3 regions of the Citrobacter telavivensis genome follow, and region 1 is predicted to be linked to each of the others. Evidence: predicted binding sites of a transcription regulator. Region 1 holds the regulator's gene; each other region holds the start of a gene.
What was found. Region 1 encodes PurR, which represses purine synthesis genes. Its sites were predicted from a motif close to CANGCAAACGTTTGCNTG; they were not measured.

Region 1 (5,034 bases):
ATGTACGGGTCGAGCATGCGGCTGAACAGATCGTTACCGAGATCGTAATGCTCTTTACCGACGATCCAGGCGCGTTTTTTACTTTGCAAATTGAACAGGCGAGCGCCGGCGATGCGGAGAGTATCTTTGAAATGGTGTGGAAGTTGGTTTTCCAGTCCTGCGCGCAGGACTTTGCTAAAAAACTGGTCCAGTCGATCGCACTCCCACCAGCCATCCATATAACTTTCACCCAGACCGAGCGACCCCTCTTGTAAAACACGTTTGAAAAAATCGGGGTTTTTGACGCGTATATCTGCTGGTGAAGAGCCGTTGATGGCAATACCGGCGCGGCTTAATAATTCGCTAGTGATACGGTACCAGTCGTCATCCGGTACGCTGACTTCTTCTATACACGATGAACTCATAGCTTCTCCATCACTGGTCGGTGATCAGAACCTTAAAACAGCGTAGACGCTTTTTGGGCTTTGTGAGAAATCTCGCGGGATCATTCCGCGAGTCTATTATCCGACGTAGAACAGAGGAAGGGAGGACCCCTTGCCGAAAAGGCCATCCGTGGTGAACCGGGAACGCTCCGGTTCCCGTTAGCACATAATTATTATCGTAATTTTAACAACCGAAATTTAGTATAGGCCTCAAAAATCGATGATTCAACCAAAAATTGTTAGCCGACTAATTAAGGGTGATTATCAATAATATCAATGGGATTCGCTGTGGGCAATCCCGTGATTATCAGGCTGTTCACTGGCGCTTGAGGTTTGCAGCTGCATCTTATAACCCAGTCCAGCCAGTATGACCGTCGACAGCATCACGCTGGTCGTGGTCAGCAGCGGGGTGCTGATAAGCCAGGAGACCACCAGACTTGCCAGGAAGCACAGACCCAACTGCAGGGTATTTTGCAGGGCAGCGGCACGACCCGTTGCCTGCGGGAAAGGACGCAGCGCCTGCGCAACCACAATCGGGTAGATAGCCCCGTTGGCAATCGCCATTACACAGAACGGGATCAGGATCTCCGCAAGCGAAATGTGATGGATAAAGCTTGCCGCCCACGTCGCCACCACGCTCAGCGCGTAGATGACCAGTAGCCAGGGCAGAAGCTGCTGTCCCTGCCACTTTTGCAGCGCGGCGCGACAACCGTAGCCCCCAATCAGAAACGCGATGGTTTGTGGTACATAGCTCAGTCCAATCACCGCCGGGCTGTAGCCCATTTCACTCAGAATAAACGGCGAGCCGGTCAGCCATGCAAAAAAGCTGGCGGAACAGGCAGCGTAAATCAGGACGTTACCGCGGTACGCTTTCGCGCGCAGCAGCGTGGTGAAGGTCAATTTATCCTTGCTGTCGTTTCGCGCCCGGGTTGAGGGTTTTAAGAACAGCGCAGGCAGCATCAGCAGCAGCGTGATGAAAAACAACGTGGCAAAGATCGCCTGCCAGGAAAGATGGGTCAGGATCCAACTTCCTAATAACGGCGCCAGGGCAGGAGACAGTCCGACCAGCGGCATGATCGTCGCGAAAATACGGTTAATTTTATGCGAGGGATAGTAATCGGTGACCAGCGCCTGCCAGATGACGGTCGCCGCACAGACGCCCACCGCCTGAATAAAGCGCAGAACCAACAGCCCTGTCGCGCTTTCGACCCACAGCATACCCAGGCTACCGAGGGCGAAGATGGACAGACCCAGCAGCAGGATCGGTTTACGGCCGTAGCGGTCCGAGAGCGGGCCCCAAAGCAGTTGCGCGACGGCAAAGCCGGCTAAAAACAGACTCAGGCTGGCGCTGACGGCAGATGCCGGTGTTTGCAGGTCAGATTGAATGGCGGCAAAAGCGGGCAAATACATGTCGGTTGCCAGAAAACCCAACACGCTGAGCCCTGCCAGCCAGACTAAAAACCCTTTTCCTGGTTGCATAGTTGTTCTCTAATTTTAATGAATAACACTGGCGCAGAGTGTAGGGAGTGAATTTCGGCTTGTGAAACGGTAATATTTGTTTATTGCATTCAAAAATTTTGTAGGCAGATTATGTGGTCAGAATATGCACTGGAAGTCGTTGATGCCGTGGCGCGCAACGGGAGTTTCAGCTCCGCCGCTCAGGAGTTGCACCGGGTGCCCTCAGCGGTCAGCTATACGGTCCGGCAACTGGAAGAGTGGCTGGCGGTCCCGCTCTTTGAACGTCGTCATCGCGATGTAGTACTGACCCCGGCGGGAGCCTGGTTTTTGAAAGAGGGCCGCTCTGTCATCAAAAAAATGCAGATCACGCGCCAGCAGTGTCAGCAGATAGCCAACGGCTGGCGTGGGCAACTTCCCATCGCGGTGGACAATATCGTGCGCCCTGAACGCACAAGACAGCTGATAGTCGATTTCTATCGCCACTTTGATGACGTGGAACTGCTGGTCTTTCAGGAGGTGTTCAATGGCGTCTGGGACGCGCTGTCAGATGGCAGGGTTGAACTCGCTATCGGCGCAACCCAGGCGATCCCGGTAGGAGGTCGATACACCTTCCGCGATATGGGCAAACTGAGCTGGTGTTGTGTCGTTGCCAGCACACATCCGCTGGCCGCCATGAGCGGGCCTTTAAGCGATGACACGTTGCGCAACTGGCCGTCACTGGTACTGGAAGATACCTCCCGCACGCTGCCGAAACGCGTGACCTGGCTGCTGGACAACCAGAAGCGGGTGGTGGTTCCGGACTGGGACTCTTCCGCGACCTGTATCAGCGCCGGACTTTGTGTCGGCATGGTGCCGACACATTTTGCCAAGCCGTATCTCAATAAGGGGCAGTGGGTGGCGTTGGATCTGGAGAACCCTTTCCCGGACGCAGCCTGTTGCCTGACCTGGCAGCAGAACGATATGTCACCTGCGCTGATCTGGCTGCTGGACTATCTGGGAGACAGCGAAACGCTGAACAAAGAGTGGCTGCGGGAGCCTGACGAGACTCCCGCAAAAGAGGTTTAACGGCGGTAGTCGCGGAAAGGGCCATCCGCAACGGAGCGGCGCTCCACCAGGCGTGGGTGGACTTCAATGGACTGTGACTCTTCGCGCTTATTGACGATACGGTCCAGCAGCATGTTAAAGGCCGTTTCACCCAGCGAATCTTTTGGCTGGTGGATGGTGGTCAATGCGGGCGTAAAGAAGCGGGCGTTGCGCACATTGTCATAGCCTATCAGCGACACGTCCTGCGGTACGCGCAGGCCCATCTCATCCGCAGCGCAAAGGGCACCCATTGCCATGATATCGCCGCCACAGAAGACCGCCGTCGGGCGATGCGCCTGCGACAGAATTTGCTGCATTGCACGGTAGCCGGATTCCGGTTCGAAGTCGCCCTGCACAATCCAGTTTTCCGGCACTTTAATCAGCGCTTCATCCATCGCCTTCATAAAACCGGCCAGACGGCCCGCGCCGGTGTTGCGCTCCATCAGTCCCGGGATCACGCCAATTTCGCGATGTCCGCGTTCGACAAGGTAACGGCCAGCCATATAACCGCCCTCAAAGGCGTTATCAATCACCGTATCGGTGAAGTCGGCTTTGGCTTCGCCCCAGTCCATGACCACCATCGGGATATGACGGTACTCTTCCAGCATCGAGAGCAGGGGTTCGGGATATTCGGAACACATCACCAGCAGGCCATCAACGCGTTTTTGCGCCATCATGGACAAATAGGCACGCTGTTTTTCCAGATTGTTCCAGACGTTACCGAGGATCAGGGTATAGCCTTTCTGGAAGCAGTTCTTTTCAACGGCTTCGATAATTTCGGCAAAGTAGGGGGCTTCGCTGCTGGTCGCCAGCAAGCCGATAGACTTGGTATGGTTGACCTTCAGACTACGGGCAACAGCGCTGGGGGAATAGTGCAATTCTTTGATTGCCGCCCACACTGCATTGCGTGTTTCTTCAGCGACGAAACGCGTTTTGTTAATTACGTGTGATACGGTTGTAGTGGAAACGTTTGCGCGTTTCGCTACATCTTTAATTGTTGCCATTAAATCTCACTCCAGACCCAACCTGAACATTAAAATATGCTAAGTAAACGTTTGCCTTTAATCATCCTGTGCGCAACGTCAGGGTTGCGGCATGCCGGGAAAACGCCACAGAGCGTCAGGAAGGGGTCAATGGCCGGTACGCTAATCAAGTAAGCGTCGAATTTTGGCTGATCTTAACGAAAAGGGGAAGTATTAAAAGCACATATCACTCTAAATCGTGGGAGATTTTTGCACTCAAGTGTGCAAAAATGCGCTATATCACTTTTTGTGTGGGAATAAAAAGGAGAAAAGTTGATGAGCACCGATCTGAAATTTTCATTAGTGACCACGTTTATTGTTCTGGCTTTAATCGTTGCTGGCGGTCTGACAGCGGCACTGCATTGATTTCCCTCGGGGGAGTGCCTGCTCCCTCGAACCTCCCGCCATATTGTTATCGAATCTGCAAAAGTCTTTTGTATTTTTGTTAACTTCTCTTTTTTTGTGATTGATGTCATGCTTTTGACTCTTAGTTAAGCCTCGCGCCTCATCGCGAAGAGCCGGAGTCATCACTGCATGAAAATTAATTATCCGTTACTGGCGCTGGCCATCGGCGCATTCGGCATCGGTACGACCGAATTCTCGCCAATGGGGCTGCTGCCCGTCATTGCGCGTGGCGTTGATGTGTCCATCCCCGCCGCAGGCATGTTGATTAGCGCCTATGCCGTCGGCGTGATGGTTGGGGCCCCGCTGATGACGCTGCTTCTGTCACATCGTGGACGCCGTAATGCGCTGATTTTTCTGATGGCTATCTTTACGCTTGGTAACGTGCTCTCGGCGATTTCGCCGGATTACACCACGCTGATGCTGTCACGCATTTTAACCAGCCTCAACCATGGCGCGTTCTTCGGCCTGGGTTCCGTTGTAGCAGCCAGCGTGGTGCCGAAGCACAAACAGGCCAGCGCCGTTGCCACGATGTTTATGGGGCTGACTATCGCCAATATCGGCGGCGTTCCGGCGGCGACCTGGCTGGGGGAAACCATCGGCTGGCGAATGTCGTTTATGGCGACAGCCGGTCTGGGCGTTATCTC
Region 2 (5,034 bases), on a different contig from region 1:
TCGTTCAGACGCAGATTCTCAACCATCCAACTGCCGTCGGCATGGCGTTTTGCCACGCCAGTTAAGGCACCGCGCGCGATATCTGCACCGATATTGCTTAATGTCACCTGTTCGTTATCGATACTGCCTTCAATCAGGACGTTGGCAGCAGGAACATCATTCAGCGTCAGAGAGCCGGCGCTGAGCTGGATTTGCGCTTTGCTGCCGAGCACTTTACCGGCTTCAGGCAGCCAGGGGATGATGCCGCCATTCACTCGTTGGGCACTCAGATCCCACTCGCTGCCAGGGCTGTTAAACGCCATATCCAGCAACTGCAGGCGATCGGCCTGGAGGGGGAGCGGTGCCGTCTGAGGAGAAATATTCAGGGTGCCATTTTGTAGTAGGATCGTATCGACATGTCGTGGATGCGTCAGTTGGCGAGTGCTCAGGCCAATATCGACCGTTTTTGCCACAAGCGTGGCGGGTTGCCCGTCGCGGCCAAAGGTGACGTTTTTCAGCAGGATATGCGAAGGAGAAGAAAAACGATGGTCCATCGCCTCAAAGGACAGTCGATAGTCGCTGTGCTCAGATATCCAGGAACTGATGTGTTCTGCGCCCCAGCGTGTTTGCAGCAGGAAATAGAGGCCGAGAATCACCACCAGAAGGGCGATCAGCACGTAGAGAATCAGCTTTCCAATAAATTTCATGGTCTTCCATCCTGCGAAGTGCACATAGTTGAGTTATGCACGATTTACGCGCAATCCTCAAGGCAGGAATCGTGAAAGAGTATGATAGCGACGGTGAAGTTGAATCACCGTCGCAAAGCGTTTACTGCTTTTCAGGTGGGAAAATCAGGTTCAGTACAATAGCGGTGATTCCGCCCGCAGCGATTCCGGAAGAGAGCAGATTTTTCACCCAGTCAGGTGCGAACTGCAGGATCAGCGGCTGCTGAGAGACACCAAGACCGACTGCCAGCGACAGCGCAATAATCAGGATCGCGCGGCGGTTCAGCGGTTCACGGGAAACAATACGTACGCCAGATGCCGCGATAGTACCGAACATGACAAGCGTAGCCCCGCCGAGTACCGGCTCAGGAATATGCTGCACAAAGCCGCTCACCGCCGGGAACAGGCCGAGTACGATCAGCATCAGCGCAACCACGAAGCCAACGTAGCGACTGGCCACGCCGGTCAACTGAATGACCCCGTTATTCTGTCCGAAACAGGAGTTCGGGAAGGTGTTAAAGACCGCAGAGACGAATGAGTTCAGGCCGTTCGCCAAAACACCCCCCTTCAGACGTTTCATGTACAGCGGGCCAGAAACGGGCTGCTCGGAAACGTCTGACGTTGCGGTGATATCGCCGATGGTCTCCAGAGAAGTGATCATAAACACCAGCATCAGCGGCAGCAGCAGATTCCAGTCAATGCCCAGACCGTAGTACAACGGTGTCGGCACCATGATCAGTTCCTGGGAGGCTGGCGCGCTGTTTTCTGGCAGCATGCCCATAAACCACGCCAGTGCATAACCTGCGGCCATGGCGATAACCAGTGAAGCCACGCGCAGGTACGGATTACGCTGACGGTTGAGCAGAATAATCAGCAGTAGCACAACGCCTGCCAGCATCAGATTTTTGGGTGCCCCGAAGGTGTTGTCGCTCATCGCGGCATAGCCGCCGCCGATGGACGTCAGACCAACCTGAATCAGCGACAGGCCGATGATCATCACCACCACGCCCGAGACCAGCGGAGTGATAATACGACGCGCAAGATGCAGGATGCGGGAGAGCACCATTTCTGTGCAACTGGCCAGCATCAGGGTACCAAACAGCGCCGCCATCATGGTGGGGACATCTGCGCCACCGGTTTTCAGTGCCGTACCGCCCATAATCAGCGGTGCCACGAAGTTAAAACTGGTGCCCTGAATCGATAACAACCCTGAACCTACCGGACCCCACGCTTTAATCTGAATAATGGAGGCCACGCCGGAGGCGAACAGCGACATACTGATAATGTGTTGCGTATCCTGAGCCGGTAACCCCAGCGCCTGACAGATGAGCAGCGCCGGCGTAATCACCGCAACGAACATCGCCAGCAGATGCTGACAGGCGGCAAACAGGGTTTGTGGAAGCGGCGGGCGATCCTCAAGACGATAAATCAGTTCGCTGTTTTGAGTCTGCGCAACCGGTTGCGCATTTTCGGACTCGAGGGTGTTAACAGACATCAGTGATAATCCCGTGGTGGCAAAGCGGGCATTTTATCTGAGCAGAGGGTAAAAGCAAACGTTTGCGAGTGGGTATTCTTAATATTTAAAATAGATAAAATAACATTTTTATATAACTTACCGCGCTTTTCTGCTTAAAATCCATGCCGAATTGCCATTAAAAGCTAAAAATAGTCTCAGGAATAAGACATCGTGCGTAACTGATTCAGACGTACTCAAGGAGCTTTGTATGTTTCAACTCGATACCTTATCAACCCTCGTTGCCGCAACGCTGACGTTGCTGCTGGGGCGTAAACTGGTTCAGTCCGTCTCCTTTCTCAAGAAATACACGATTCCAGAACCCGTTGCCGGCGGGTTGCTGGTGGCGCTGGCCCTGTTGGTGCTGAAAAAGAGCATGGGTTGGGAAGTGAACTTCGATATGACCTTGCGCGATCCGCTGATGCTGGCATTTTTCGCAACCATCGGTTTAAACGCCAACATCGCCAGCCTGCGGGCAGGTGGTCGCGTAGTGGGGATTTTCCTGATCGTGGTGGTGGGGTTGCTGCTGATGCAAAACGCCATCGGCATCGGGATGGCCAGCCTGCTGGGACTTGATCCATTGATGGGGCTGATTGCCGGCTCGATCACGCTGTCTGGTGGACACGGTACCGGCGCGGCCTGGAGTAAGTTGTTTATCGAACGCTACGACTTTGCTAACGCGACCGAAGTGGCGATGGCGTGCGCGACCTTTGGTTTGATCCTCGGGGGGCTGATTGGCGGGCCTGTTGCGCGTTACCTGGTCAAACACTCGACGACACCGGACGGTATGCCTGACGATCAGGCGGTGCCTACCGCGTTTGAAAAACCGGACGTCGGGCGCATGATCACCTCTCTGGTACTGATCGAAACCATTGCGCTTATCGCTATCTGTCTGACCGTAGGCCGGATTGTTGCGCAACTATTGGCGGGAACGGTGTTTGAGCTGCCGACGTTTGTTTGCGTGCTGTTTGTCGGCGTGATTGTCAGCAACGGTTTGGCCGCGGTGGGATTTTATCGTGTCTTTGAGCGTGCGGTGTCGGTCCTCGGGAACGTCAGTCTGTCGCTGTTTCTGGCCATGGCGCTGATGAGTCTGAAGCTGTGGGAACTGGCATCACTGGCCCTGCCGATGCTGGCGATCCTGGTCGTGCAGTCCATCTTTATGGCGCTGTATGCGATAGTGGTGACCTGGCGGATGATGGGCAAAAACTACGATGCAGCCGTGCTGGCAGCGGGACATTGCGGGTTTGGTCTGGGGGCGACACCAACGGCAATTGCCAACATGCAGGCGATTACCGAGCGATTTGGGCCTTCACATATGGCCTTTCTGGTGGTGCCAATGGTCGGTGCGTTTTTCATCGACATCGTCAATGCGCTGGTGATCAAACTGTATCTGCTACTGCCTATTTTTGCGCAATAGAGAGAGGGCGCGGTGGGGATAAACTGCCGCGCTTGTGCATTGCCGTCAGGCGTTAGAGTAGCGCTCTGTTTCTGGCATCCAGCGTTCGATCAGCGCCTTTGCCTCTTGCGGGTAACGTTCATGAATGTGGCGCGCAATGCGCTGAACTTCCGGAATAATGGCCTGATCGCGCAGTAAATCCGCCACCTTAAATTCTGCATTCCCCGTCTGCCGCGTACCCAACAATTCACCCGGTCCGCGAATCTCGAGATCTTTTTGCGCAATCACAAAGCCATCGCTACTGTCGCGCAGCACCTGCAGGCGTTTCTGCGCCGTTTTCGATAGCGGCGACTTGTAGAGCAGCACGCAGTGTGAAGCCACCGCACCACGGCCGACGCGCCCACGCAGTTGGTGTAACTGTGCCAAACCGAGACGTTCCGGATTTTCGATAATCATCAGACTGGCGTTAGGGACATCCACACCCACTTCGATAACCGTCGTGGCGACCAGCAGATGCAGCTCGCCCTGCTTAAACGCCGCCATTACCGCCTGTTTCTCGGCAGGTTTCATGCGTCCGTGGACCAGGCCGACGTTCAGTTCTGGCAGTGCGAGTTTCAACTCTTCCCACGTGGCTTCTGCGGCCTGGGCTTCTAACAGATCGGATTCTTCAATCAGCGTGCAGACCCAGTAGGCCTGGCGACCTTCCTGCGTACAGGCGTTGCGCACCCGGTCAATAATATCGCTGCGGCGGGTATCCGGAATGGCCACCGTTGTGACGGGGGTACGTCCGGGCGGCAGTTCGTCAATGACGGAGGTATCGAGATCCGCGTAGGCGGTCATCGCCAGCGTCCGTGGAATAGGCGTCGCGGTCATGATCAACTGGTGCGGATGGAAACCCTGCTGCTGGCCTTTCTCCCACAGCGCGAGACGCTGATGCACGCCAAAACGGTGCTGTTCATCGATGATGACCAGCGCAAGGCCGTTGAATTGCACCTGTTCCTGGAAGATCGCGTGCGTCCCCACCACCATTTGTACCTGTCCGCTGGCGATAGCGTCTTGTTGCGCCAGACGAGCTTTCCCTTTTTGTTTGCCCGCCAGCCAGCCGACTTCAACGCCAAGCGGGGCAAACCAGTTGCGGAAGTTGTGGGCATGCTGTTCCGCCAGTAGCTCGGTCGGAGCCATCAGCGCGACCTGTTTACCATGCGCAATCGCCCGCAGGGCTGCAAGCGCGGCAACCAGCGTTTTACCGGAGCCGACATCGCCCTGCACCAGACGCATCATCGGGATATCGAGCGCCATATCGTGCTCGATTTCCGCCACCACGCGGGCCTGCGCACCGGTTGGCTTAAAAGGCAGCGAGGCTAACAGTTGGTTTTTCAGCTTATCGTTGGCGCTTAGCGGTTGGGCATGGAAGCGCTGCG
Region 3 (5,034 bases), 1.1 Mb from region 1:
GTGCGCGGCTTTAACTGGGGTCTCGATTTCACCGGTGGTACGGTGATTGAAATCACGCTGGAAAAACCGGCTGAGATGGACGTGATGCGCGACGCGCTGGAAAAAGCGGGTTTTGTTGATCCGCTTTTACAGAACTTCGGCAGCAGCCACGACATCATGGTGCGTATGCCGCCGACCGAAGGGGCAAACGGCGGTCAGGTGCTGGGTAGCAAAGTGTTGAGTGTGATTAACGAATCCACCAACCAGAACGCGGCGGTGAAGCGCATTGAATTCGTCGGACCGAGCGTGGGTGCCGATCTGGCGCAAACCGGTGCGATGGCGCTGCTGGCGGCGCTGATCTCAATCCTGGTCTACGTCGGTATCCGTTTTGAATGGCGACTGGCGGCAGGCGTTGTTATCGCGCTGGCGCACGACGTCATCATCACACTGGGGATCCTGTCGTTATTCCATATCGAGATCGACCTGACAATCGTGGCATCGCTGATGTCCGTTATCGGTTACTCGCTTAACGACAGCATCGTGGTTTCTGACCGTATTCGTGAAAACTTCCGCAAAATTCGTCGCGGGACGCCTTATGAAATCTTTAACGTGTCACTGACCCAGACGCTGCATCGTACGTTGATTACCTCTGGTACGACGTTAATGGTAATCCTGATGCTGTTCCTGTTCGGTGGTCCGGTGCTGGAAGGCTTCTCGCTGACCATGCTGATCGGGGTGTCCATCGGTACGGCGTCATCCATTTACGTGGCATCGGCGCTGGCGCTGAAGCTCGGCATGAAGCGTGAGCATATGCTGCAGCAGAAAGTCGAGAAAGAAGGGGCGGACCAGCCGTCTATTCTGCCGTAAACTGACGTTCAGCCAATGCGTAAAATCCCGGTCATTCGATCGGGATTTTTCTTTTCTACCTTTCTCTTGTTCCGCAAACCCTACTGACACTATGCTGTCAGGAGCCCTGTTTTATCCTCTTCCTGAATTTACCCACACAGGCAGGAGGAACGATGAAAAGCATTATCAATTGGTTTGAAATTCCCGTTACGGATATGGAACGCGCGATTGCGTTTTACGAGCCGGTCATGGGGCTGTCGCTGCGTCGTGAAAAAATGGACGTCGCCGATCTGGCGGTTTTCCCGTATGACGAACCGGCTACCGGCGGTGCGCTGGCGAAGTTTGACGGCATTACACCTTCATTGCAGGGGGCGATTATTTATCTGCATACCGGGGATCTCAATGCCACGCTGGATCGCGTTGCCAGCGCGGGTGGAAAATGCGTGTTTGGCCCGCACGATCTCGGTAAAGGGATCGGCACCATTGCGCTGTTTACCGACAGCGAAGGTAACCGTGTGGGTTTACATCAACCGGCTTAATCACAGAGAGCAATTATGACCCGTCGCGCTGACCGCTTGTTCCAGATAGTACAGATCCTGCGTGGCAGGCGGCTGACAACGGCAGCGCTGCTGGCGGAGCGGCTGGAGGTTTCGGAGCGGACTATCTATCGTGATATCCGTGACCTCTCGCTCTCTGGCGTGCCGGTCGAAGGGGAGGCGGGGAGCGGTTATCGTCTGATGGCGGGGTTTGATCTCCCGCCGCTGATGTTGACGCACCGGGAGTCTGAAGCGCTGATTGCCGCCATTCGTCTGCTGCACACCTGGGGCGGCGATTTGCTCTCCAGAGAACTGGAGTCAGCGCAGGAAAAGGTGCTGGCGATATTGCCGGAAGAAAGCCGGCGCAAAGCCGAGCAGGCGCGCATCTTCGCGCCGGACTTTGGCAGACAACTGCATTCACGCAGCGCGTTCGATGTGATCCACCGGGCGGTGAGCGCTCAGCAGGTGCTGGCACTGCATTACCGCGACGAAGCGGGGCAACTTTCCTGGCGGGATGTGCAACCGTTAGGGATCTTCTTCGAAGGGAAGTTCTGGCTGTTGGTGGCCTGGTGCGAGCGGCGCGAAGACTATCGCTGTTTTCGTGTCGATCGTTGTTTAAGCATCACGCCGCTCGACAGGCGATTTTGCGAGCGCGCCGACCGTTCGCTCAGTGATTTTTTACGTAAAATCCGCGACGAAACGCACGCATAAAAAAGCCAGCGGTCAGGCTGGCTTTTGCAGGGGAAGGGACGTTATCAGAAGTTGTAACCGACAACCAGGTAACCACCCCAACCGGTAGAGCGAACGTTGAAGTTGCCTTTACCGAAGTTCAGCTCAGCGTCGTCGTTCCATTGACCACCGTTATGCCAGTAACGCGCCACAACCGAGTAGTGCCAGTGGTCGTAGTTCAGCGCCAGAATATGGCTGGAGGCGATGGAGTCGTTGGTACGCGCTTTATTGCCGTTCAGATCGGAGAAGTCGTTGTCGCCCAGATCGGAACCCCAGTCAAAGTTGGTGAAGCCGATGTAGCTCAGGTTACCGCCCCACAGTTCGGTAATCGGCACGAAGTATTTCACTTTGAAACGGTAGCCGTCCCATTCGTTTTCGTTTGCTGCGCCGTAGTTCTGCCACTGGTACTTGGCGTACACGTTCAGAGACAGGCTCATCGGCAGGCCGGTATCGATATCCGTACCCAGACCCATGTACCAGGTGCTCTGACGGCCATCTTTGTTACGACCCATGTCGTAGATGTAGTTGTTGGCGAAGTACCACTCTTTAAACGGACCAAAGCTCAGGTCAGCACCGGTCAGTTTGTCGATGGAGAAACGCGGTTCGATTTCCATAAACAGCGGAGAACCGTGGTTCCAGATCCCTTTCGCGTCGGTGTTACCGCCGAAGAATACCGGCGCATCCATGTAGCCATAGAAGTCGAACCAGTCTTTTTTCGCGAAAGCTTCATATTCCAGATAGGTATCGTTACGGATCTGCGGTCCGAAACGGGTGTGGTAGCTCCCGACGACGTTGACGCTCTGGTGCCACCAGTCGGAAAGATACTGCGGTTTATCATTTTCCGCAGCGTTGACGGCGAATGACGAGGAGAGCGCGAGCACGGCACCGGCTGCAAGTAATGTTTTTTTCATATTGTATGCCACTGTTTGAAATCCCTGACGGGAGTGAAAAAGGCGCAAATAGCGTTTCTGAATATTTCGTGTTTCTGCGAGCCTATTATAGAAATCATTGCTCACAAAAATATGTCTTGTTTCACAGTTCTATCATTTACGTAATCGATTGCGTTCACGTTTGCGTACTTTAGCGCGGCGATTGTACTGACTTTCATGCCGATTGCCAACGTTGACAAAAAACGACGTGGATGTCAGAGGAGTAACAAAAGGTAGGGGATGGATGTTGCGGAACGCACAAAACGTTCCGCAGGAAGGTTTATTGCGTAACAGGCTGGATGTCGTGAATACGAACGAATCCTAACCGATCGGGGGTTATGCCATTCAACTGTAGCGGGATGTCTACATCGCTAGGCGCCAGCACGCTGGCCGGGGCATTGATCAACTGATTCTGGACATTCACTTCCTGATAATTGTCAGTTGTTCCCTGAATTTGCCCATACTCAACGGTGCCGCTAAACGCTGGCAGCGGATCGTTTGACTCACCCTGAATACGCAGCGTCACTCGGGTGCCAGCCGCGTTTGGCGCAATGTTGATAAGTGACATGCGCAGGGTACCGATCTGGCTGTTCAGACGCGCTGGCGTATTGGAACCCGGTAGCAGATAAACGCCGCTGCTTGATTTGACGTTCAGACTGTTTTGCTGGGTAATCTTCACGGTTTCCTGATTAAGCTGGTTCATCTCTTTATTGAGCGTCGAAACGCTTTGATGCATCTGGCGCACTTCGCTTTGTTGCGCGCAGGCGCTCAAACTAAAGAGGCTTCCCACCAGGAGAATTCTTAGGTAACGTCTTGTCATCTCTCTTATTTCCTGAATTGTGGCGATGACCTAATGGTAGATCGTAAAAGGGACAAAGACATCGATCCATTGTCTCAAAAGCGTTGCGCCTTTGTTGTCACGTCAGTTCAGGTTAAAATAGATTTCTGTTAACCACCTGGTCAGGACGCCGTATGCATTGCCCATTCTGTTTCGCCGTAGACACTAAGGTAATTGACTCTCGTCTTGTGGGCGAGGGCTCTTCAGTACGCCGCCGTCGGCAGTGTCTGGTTTGTAATGAACGTTTCACCACGTTTGAAGTGGCGGAACTGGTGATGCCACGCGTTGTAAAAAGCAACGACGTGCGCGAACCGTTTAATGAAGAAAAGCTGCGCAGCGGAATGCAACGCGCGCTGGAAAAGCGTCCCGTGAGTTCCGACGACGTCGAAATGGCGTTGAATCACATTAAGTCGCAGCTGCGCGCCACCGGCGAGCGTGAAGTCCCCAGTAAAATGATTGGCAATCTGGTGATGGAACAATTGAAAAAACTCGATAAGGTCGCCTACATCCGCTTTGCCTCAGTTTACCGCAGCTTCGAAGATATCAAAGAATTTGGCGAAGAGATCGCTCGCCTACAGGATTAAGCCATGCAGGATGAGTTATACATGGCGCGAGCGCTGAAGCTGGCGCAGCGCGGGCGGTTTACCACCCATCCCAACCCTAACGTCGGCTGTGTGATCGTCAATCAAGGCGAAGTTGTCGGCGAAGGCTATCATCACCGTGCCGGTGAACCGCATGCGGAAGTACATGCCCTGCGTATGGCTGGCGAAAAGGCCAAAGGGGCCACCGCGTACGTCACGCTTGAACCGTGCAGCCATCATGGCCGCACGCCGCCGTGTTGCGACGCGCTGATCGCCGCTGGTGTCTCCCGTGTGGTTGCGGCGATGCAGGACCCCAATCCGCAAGTAGCGGGACGCGGGTTGTATCGCCTGCAACAGGCGGGGATCGAGGTCAGCCACGGGCTGATGATGAGCGAAGTCGAAGCGTTAAATAAAGGTTTTCTTAAACGGATGCGCACCGGGTTTCCGTATGTGCAACTGAAGCTCGGCGCTTCGCTGGACGGTCGCACGGCGATGGCCAGCGGCGAAAGCCAGTGGATAACGTCGCCGCAGGCGCGACGCGATGTTCAGCGTCTGCGTGCGCAAAGCCACGCTATTTTGACCAGCAGCGCGACGGT

Region 2: a site for PurR is predicted at 2,251-2,268, ahead of gltS (sodium/glutamate symporter). Genes of this name have one in related genera too.
Region 3: a site for PurR is predicted at 3,139-3,156, ahead of ACERJC_RS00810 (nucleoside-specific channel-forming protein Tsx). Genes of this name have one in related genera too.

What each region holds. Positions count from the first base shown of each region.
Region 1 covers NZ_JBGUBF010000001.1:1,242,278-1,247,311, forward strand. The annotation lists gene cfa (cyclopropane fatty acyl phospholipid synthase) at 1-404, opposite strand, end outside; gene punC (purine nucleoside transporter PunC) at 696-1,901, opposite strand; gene punR (DNA-binding transcriptional activator PunR) at 2,013-2,945, shown strand; gene purR (HTH-type transcriptional repressor PurR) at 2,942-3,967, opposite strand; gene cydH (cytochrome bd-I oxidase subunit CydH) at 4,262-4,351, shown strand; gene ACERJC_RS05995 (MFS transporter) at 4,520-5,034, shown strand, end outside.
Region 2 covers NZ_JBGUBF010000003.1:150,133-155,166, forward strand. The annotation lists gene ACERJC_RS15435 (AsmA family protein) at 1-686, opposite strand, end outside; gene xanP (xanthine/proton symporter XanP) at 808-2,199, opposite strand; gene gltS (sodium/glutamate symporter) at 2,429-3,634, shown strand; gene recG (ATP-dependent DNA helicase RecG) at 3,680-5,034, opposite strand, start outside.
Region 3 covers NZ_JBGUBF010000001.1:176,303-181,336, forward strand. The annotation lists gene secF (protein translocase subunit SecF) at 1-846, shown strand, start outside; gene ACERJC_RS00800 (VOC family protein) at 999-1,364, shown strand; gene ACERJC_RS00805 (helix-turn-helix transcriptional regulator) at 1,380-2,072, shown strand; gene ACERJC_RS00810 (nucleoside-specific channel-forming protein Tsx) at 2,117-3,001, opposite strand; gene ACERJC_RS00815 (SadB/YajI family lipoprotein) at 3,300-3,839, opposite strand; gene nrdR (transcriptional regulator NrdR) at 3,992-4,441, shown strand; gene ribD (bifunctional diaminohydroxyphosphoribosylaminopyrimidine deaminase/5-amino-6-(5-phosphoribosylamino)uracil reductase RibD) at 4,445-5,034, shown strand, end outside.